One region of the Arthrobacter sp. efr-133-TYG-120 genome, then DNA from elsewhere that is predicted to be linked to it. Evidence: predicted binding sites of a transcription regulator. Region 1 holds the regulator's gene; the other holds the start of a gene.

The links. Region 1 encodes LexA, which represses DNA repair genes until DNA is damaged. Its sites were predicted from a motif close to TCGAACANNTGTTCGA; they were not measured.
Region 2: a site for LexA is predicted at 1,413-1,428, ahead of QRN51_RS16080 (LexA family protein). Genes of this name have one in related genera too.

What each region holds. Positions count from the first base shown of each region.
Region 1 is NZ_JARVRI010000013.1:43,437-46,849, reverse strand. It holds gene QRN51_RS07675 (ATP-dependent DNA helicase) at 1-1,184, shown strand, start outside; gene lexA (transcriptional repressor LexA) at 1,228-1,977, opposite strand; gene QRN51_RS07665 (LysM peptidoglycan-binding domain-containing protein) at 2,345-2,704, shown strand; gene QRN51_RS07660 (histidinol-phosphate transaminase) at 2,795-3,413, shown strand, end outside.
Region 2 is NZ_JARVRI010000027.1:98,675-102,087, reverse strand. It holds gene QRN51_RS16085 (Y-family DNA polymerase) at 1-975, opposite strand, end outside; gene QRN51_RS16080 (LexA family protein) at 968-1,399, opposite strand; gene QRN51_RS16075 (SH3 domain-containing protein) at 1,896-2,633, shown strand; gene QRN51_RS16070 (hypothetical protein) at 3,138-3,413, shown strand, end outside.

The DNA of each region.
Region 1 (3,413 bases):
CCCGCAAACACACGGCCATCACCGTGGACGCGCTGAACGCCGCCGCGGATCGCTTGGAACTGGCGATCACGGGAGCGCCGTCCGGCCTCTTGCCCAACGGGCTCAATGACGAACAACTTGATGGCGTGGACCAGCTCCGGGAAGCGTGCCGTGCGGCGCTTTCCGATTCGAAGGGGGATTCGTCCAACGCGGTCGACGGCGGACGTCAGCTCGCGCGCTCACGGCTCATGCTGATCCTCGAGTTGTGCGAACGGCTGCTCTCCGCCCGGGAAAACAGGGAAGTCGTGTGGCTCTCCCGGAACAGCAGCTTCGATCCCCAGCAGGGCTACACGGCCCCCGACGAGGACTCGCCGGCGCTCATCAACATCGCGCCGCTCAGCGTCGCCGGACGCCTCCGCGAAGGGCTCTTCGCGGGCCATACCGTGGTGTTGACCTCTGCCACTTTGGCTATCGGGTCTGCATTCGAGGCCACAGCCGGAGGGCTGGGCTTGACTGGCCAGGGCGCCCCCAGCTGGACGGGCGTGGATGTCGGCTCGCCCTTCGACTACCCGAAGCAGGGCATGCTGTACGTCGCCAAGCACCTGCCCAAGCCGGGTCGCGGCACCTCGCCCGAAGCGTTGGACGAACTTGAAGAGCTCATCAAGGCCTCGCACGGCGGAGCTTTGTGCCTGTTCTCTTCCCGTCGTGCGGCTGAGGACGCCGCGGAAGCGATGCGGTCGCGCCTGGATGTGGACATCCTGTGCCAGGGAGAATCGACCATGGCCGCGCTGGTCAGGCAGTTTGCCGAGGAGGAGGACACCTGCCTGTTCGGCACCATGTCCCTCTGGCAGGGCGTCGACGTTCCCGGCGGTTCATGCCGGCTGGTCGTAATTGACCGGATCCCGTTCCCTCGCCCGGACGATCCCCTGATGACGGCACGGTCCCGCGCGGTCGCCCAGGCCGGGGGCAACGGTTTCATGGCAGTGTCTGCAACGCACGCGGCCATCCGGCTGGCACAAGGGGCCGGCCGCCTCATCCGTTCAACGGGGGACAAGGGCGTCGTGGCAGTACTGGATTCACGGCTTTCGACGGAGCGCTACGGCAACTTCCTCAGGGCAGCGTTGCCGCCCTTCTGGCCCACCACGGACCGTTCAGTGGTGCGCGGTGCCCTCGAACGTCTTTACGCCGAGTCGGCCACGGCCTAAGGCAGGGGCCCCTCGGGTGAGGGTGCCTTAGAGCGAGCGCGTCCTAGAGTGAGCGCAGGACCGAGACGACTTTGCCCATGATGGTGGCATGGTCGCCCAGGATGGGTTCGTACTGCGTGTTCTGCGGGAGCAGCCACGTGTGGCCGTCGCGCTGCCGGAAGGTCTTGACGGTGGCTTCGTCGTCCAGGAGTGCGGCCACGATGTCGCCGTTGAGTGCGTCGTTTTGACGCCGCACTACCACCCAGTCTCCATCGCAGATAGCGGCGTCGATCATGGAATCACCGGCGACCTTGAGCATGAAGAGCTCGCCATGGCCTACCAATTGCCGGGGCAGAGGCAGGACGTCCTCAACGGTCTGGTCGGCCAGGATGGGTCCACCGGCAGCAATGCGCCCGACGAGGGGAACCATGGCCGTGTCACTGGCACTCGCGAGTTCCGTGACGGCCAGGCCGCCGGCGCTGCGGAGTTTCGCCGGCGCTTCAACGCCGGGGATGACGGAGCCACCGTCCAGGGTCAACGGCATGAGAACTTCCATGGCGCGTGGACGCTTGGGATCGCGGCGAAGATAACCGAGCTTCTCGAGCTGCGACAACTGGTGGGTGACGCTGGACAAGCTGGCCAAGCCGACCGTGTCTCCGATTTCGCGCATCGACGGCGGATACCCGTGATCGTTCACTGAACGTTGGATGGTCTCCAGGATTTTCTTCTGGCGGACGGTCAGGCTCTTGGGGGCCTTCTGCGGCTGCTGGCTCCGCGCTGAGGCCGACCCGCTGCCAGTGGCTTTCGCTGCCATGTTCGCCAACACCCTTCCGTTCCGTCCGCGCGGCCCTGAGGGGCTTGCCGGGACTGTCGGCCTGAAATGTCAGACCCTCCTGTTGCACTGATTCAGTGCTCGTTCCTTCACTCAAACGTAGGGCAGGCGCAGGCGTTTATCAAACATTTGTTCTAGCGAGTCTCGACATCGTTCGTTGATAAGTGCTAAAAATGTCGTAGCAAGGTTCGAATATGTGTTCTATAAAAGTGGTGCGGGGTCCGGGTGTTCGCCCGAATCGTTCGAAGACAACAACGAACAACCGTCCTGCAAGCACTGAATGAAGGCAAGAATTGGCAGCCGCAACCAGAGATTCCGGAACGCGGCATTGTTCAGAAGGGCTCAGCTCATGTCCGCAATCACCATCACCCACACACCCGGCCACGGTGCGCCGGCGGGCCGGCTCCGCCTGACCCGCAGGGGCCGCATGGTCTTCTTCGGCGTCCCGGCCATGCTCCTGGTTGCAGCGCTCCTTAGCCTGGCGGGATTCCTGAATTCGCCGGCCAAGGCTGCTGATTCCGCCGCTGAGCTGCAGCCCACCTCCAGCACGAGCGTCACGGTACAAGTGGGCCAGTCCTTGTGGGGGATTGCGGGAAGCGCCGCACCGTCCCGGGATCCACGCGACGTCGTTGCGGAGATCATCCAGCTGAACAACCTCCAGGACGGCCACATCGTGCCCGGCCAGCAGCTGTTCATTCCTTCGACTTAGCGGCAACTTGGACCGGGTTGCCCGGCCCCTGGACGGTCTCCGTGCCGTCACAGTTTCAGGGCATCCGCCGCGGCACCTTAAACTGTCATGGTGAGTGACCAGCTTGAGCGACTTGACCGACTTCCCCTCCGGACCAACCTTCGCGGCCTGAGCCCCTATGGCGCGCCGCAGCTTGATGTTCCGATTTTGCTCAACGTCAACGAAAACACGCATGGCGTCCCAGCGGACGTCCAGGCGGCCATCACCGAAGCGGTCGCGGCAGCCGCCACCGGACTGAACCGCTACCCGGACCGCGAGTTCACCGAATTGCGCGAAGCCCTTGCGGAATACCTTGGCCACGACCTTTCGGCCGAGAACATCTGGGCAGCCAACGGCTCCAATGAAGTACTCCAGCAGATCCTCCAAGTCTTCGGCGGCCCGGGCAGGTCCGCGCTCGGTTTCCCGCCGACGTACTCCATGTACCCTTTGCTCGCGAGCGGAACCGACACTGCATACATCGCTGGTGTTCGCGCTGAAGACTATGGCCTCGATGCGGCCTCGGCGGCCGCGCAGGTCCGTGAACTCAAGCCCAATGTCGTGTTCCTTTGCTCCCCGAACAACCCCACCGGCACGGGACTTGGCCTGGACGTTGTCGAAGCCGTGTACGACGCCGGCGAGGCGAGCCGGACCGTGGTGATCGTGGACGAGGCCTACCACGAGTTCGCCCACG
Region 2 (3,413 bases), on a different contig from region 1:
CGTGGGCATCGGCAACGGGACATTCACTGACGGGAACGACTTGTCATTGGGGTTGTAGTACGACGTCCCCGCAAAAGCGGTCAGCAGTTTGGCTTGCTGATCGTGCTTGGCCAGACGGGCACTGGCCATCTGCGCATAGACGCTCAAGACCTGGCGCAGGTCCGCGGCCGTCGTGATCGGCTTGGAAAACGACCGGCTGAAAATGAGCTGGTCCCGACCGATCCGCTCTTCCTCCATAGGGATGCACGGCGTGCCCCGCAGTTCGAGGACGGTTCGCATCATCACGACGGAGAACTTGTCCCGGATGGCGACCAGGTCGGCGCGGGACAGGTCGAGGATCGAGTTAATCCCCATGGCATAAAGCCGCTTGGTGAGCCTGGCGGCCACACCCCAGATCTCGATCACGGACAGCCGGGACATGAGCGCCTCCCGTTCCGCTGGTGGCACGGACTCCCAGCGGCACACGCCACCGAACACCGGATTATGTTTGGCCCATTTGTTGGCCAGCTTGGCGAGCGTCTTGGTCGGGGCGATGCCGACGCAGACCGGCACGCCAACGTTCCGCTGGCAGGCGTCCTTCATCGTCCGGCCCAGGGCCAGTAGATCCTCTCCGGATCCCTTGACGCCGAGGAAGCACTCATCGATCGAGTAGATCTCCTGCCATGCCGAATACCGTGCCAGCAACTCCATCACCCGGGCGCTGATCGATCCGTAGAGCTCGTAATTGCTCGACTTAGCGATCAGCCCCCATTCCTTGGCCCGAGGCGCGAGTTTGAACCATGGCTCACCCAGCGCAATCCCGAGCTTCTTGGCCTCGTTCGACCTCGTGACCGCGCAGCCGTCGTTGTTGGACAAAACGATAATCGGCTTCCCTTCGAGGGAGGGATCGAAGATCCGTTCAGCCGAGGCGTAGAAGCAGTTGACGTCGATGTGTGCGATCTCCTGCATTCGGCGCATCACTGCTGGTTTAGACATGGTGGAGGCACCATGTGACGACTCCCCAGATCCGAAGATCGGAGAGTTCAGGGACGCGGATGGGCGGATAGTCCGGGTTGTCCGACTGCAGGATGATGCCGGCCCGGGTGATCCGGAGGCGTTTGATGGTGAGTTCGTCGTCGAGGATCGCGACCACCACTGAGCCGTCCTTGGGAGCGAGCGCCCTGTTGACGATGAGCTCGTCACCGTCACTGATGCCCGCCGGTTCCATCGAGTTCCCGGCAACCCGCACGATGTAGGTGCTGGTCTTGTCCTTGATCAGGTGCTCGTTCAGGTCGAGCTCCGAGGAAAAGTAGTCCTGGCTCGGAGATGGGTAGCCCGCGGGGACGGCCACCGGGGCCACGGGGATGTGCCCGGGCTCGGCCCCCGCTTTTATCATGCGGGGGTCTAGGGCAAGAGACATGACACACCTTTATTCGAATATATGTTCTATTCAAATGGTAGCCCTCCGCTCGGACATTGACCCCACCATGCCACATCGATGCAGGATCCGGGGTTCGGATGTAGCCTCCAGATTCCCCCGCTTCAAGAGAGCTGGCGGGAGCCGCACCTGGTGACGGACCCGATCTTGTGGCGCGCCCGAATAGGCGGGCCTCAAACAACAGCCGTGCACCGCTCGTTGGTCAGCCGCGTGCACTCATCCCAATTAAGGCAACGGGCTCCCGAAGGTATGCTCACGCTCAGCCATACACGTCGATGGATATCCGTCGGCATCGCCTACTTGTTCGGAAAAGATCGAGATACTGCGTCGATAACGGCCGACTGGGGCGTCGCTGAGCGCCATTAGGCAACTTTAATTTTCCATCAAGATTGTTCTTCAACACTTCCGGAGATGCTTTCCCCATGCCAAGCTCTGAACTGCGTCGTTCGCTGGGGACCACGCAGATCATGGGGGCACTATGTTTACTAAAACACGATTCAAACGCGTGTTGGCGGCCGGCGCAATAACAGTCGCCTTGGCCGCGGGAAGTGCGGTCTTCGCCGCACCGGCGGACGCTGCCACAGGAAGACTCGGAAAAAGCTACTCGCTCAACGTGCGGTCTTCGCCACAGGTATCAGCATCAGTTGTGGGCACGATCCCGAAGGGCGGTTCCGTTAACCTCCTCTGCTACGTGCGCGGAGCGAATGTTCAAGGACCGTGGGGGGCAAGTAACATCTGGGACCGGGTCGACCTTGGCGGCGGCCGGATCGGCTATGCCGCAGATGCATTCGTCATCACCGGATCAGCCAATCCAATCGTCCCTCCTTGCGACCAGCCCGCACCCGCGCCCTCACCCTCGGGCGGTAGCCGTGAGGCAAGGGCTGTCGCCTACGCGCACTCCATGATCGGCAACAAGAGTCTCGGGGGCCTGTGCGAGGTATTCGCCGCAAGAGCTTTCGGTAACAGTTTCACGTTCCCTAACGCCATCTCCAACTACAGATGGCAAGCAACTCGGGGCCGGATCCACACTGACAAGAACGCACCGGCCGGCGCGCTCGTGTACTACTCCTCTCCGCGATGGGACGCAGGAAACGGGCACGTGGCCGTTTCCATCGGAAACGGCCAGGTCATCACTACCTTGGAACCTGGGCAGCCCATCAGCGTTAAAAACATCACTTGGCCTCCGGGGTACCTCGGATGGGCCTATGCCCCGTAGAACCGAAAGCTAGAAAGCGGCCCGGAATCTAATTCGGGCCGCTTTCACGTACGCGGAAGCTCGTCCTGCCGTCCAAGCCAGAAGGCCAGCGGTTCGACCTCCCCGCCTAAGTCCACGCGCTAGAACAACCTGAAGGGTCACCCACGCTCTGCGGACGACCCTTCACTGTTCACCGGCGCCCAAAGGCCATAAGAAAGGCTAGCGTCGCCGCGCTTACCAGCACCGCCGCCACCCAGATCCACTGCTGTCCGTCCAAGTCCGCCCCCGATCTCAGCTCTCGGCTCAGTCTTTGATCGTCCGGCCAATGTTTCTCGCCCGCACACTTGTGCGCAAGACTATCCCAGGCGCCTAAGGCGGTGTACAAGCTCGCCAACGTCCACAAGTTCCCCATTTCCTCTCGCCCCGAAACCCCAACGCCGACCCTGTGGGGGCTACCTTTCCACGAGGCCAACGTCATTGCCGGACGCGACCCCGATTGTCTGCCCTCGGTGGCAGACTCGGGCTGTGGAGGAAAAGAAGTTCTGGGGTCCGCCCCAATCGCGCAAGGTAACTCCCGTCGTGCCACCTGTGGATCCGGCTGCCGTTGAAGCCGCGACAACGCCCAAGGAGCCGCTGCCTGTGTTCGTGATGCTGGATTACGACAACGGTGAAAGTCATGAGGTGCCGGCCTTTGCTTACCGGTGGACGAAGGCGCACGTGCTGGTGTCAGTGCCTTGGCCGATGGATTATTACGAGGGCCGCAAAGAGGTCTGGGTCGAAGCGTCCAGAGTGCGCCGCCGG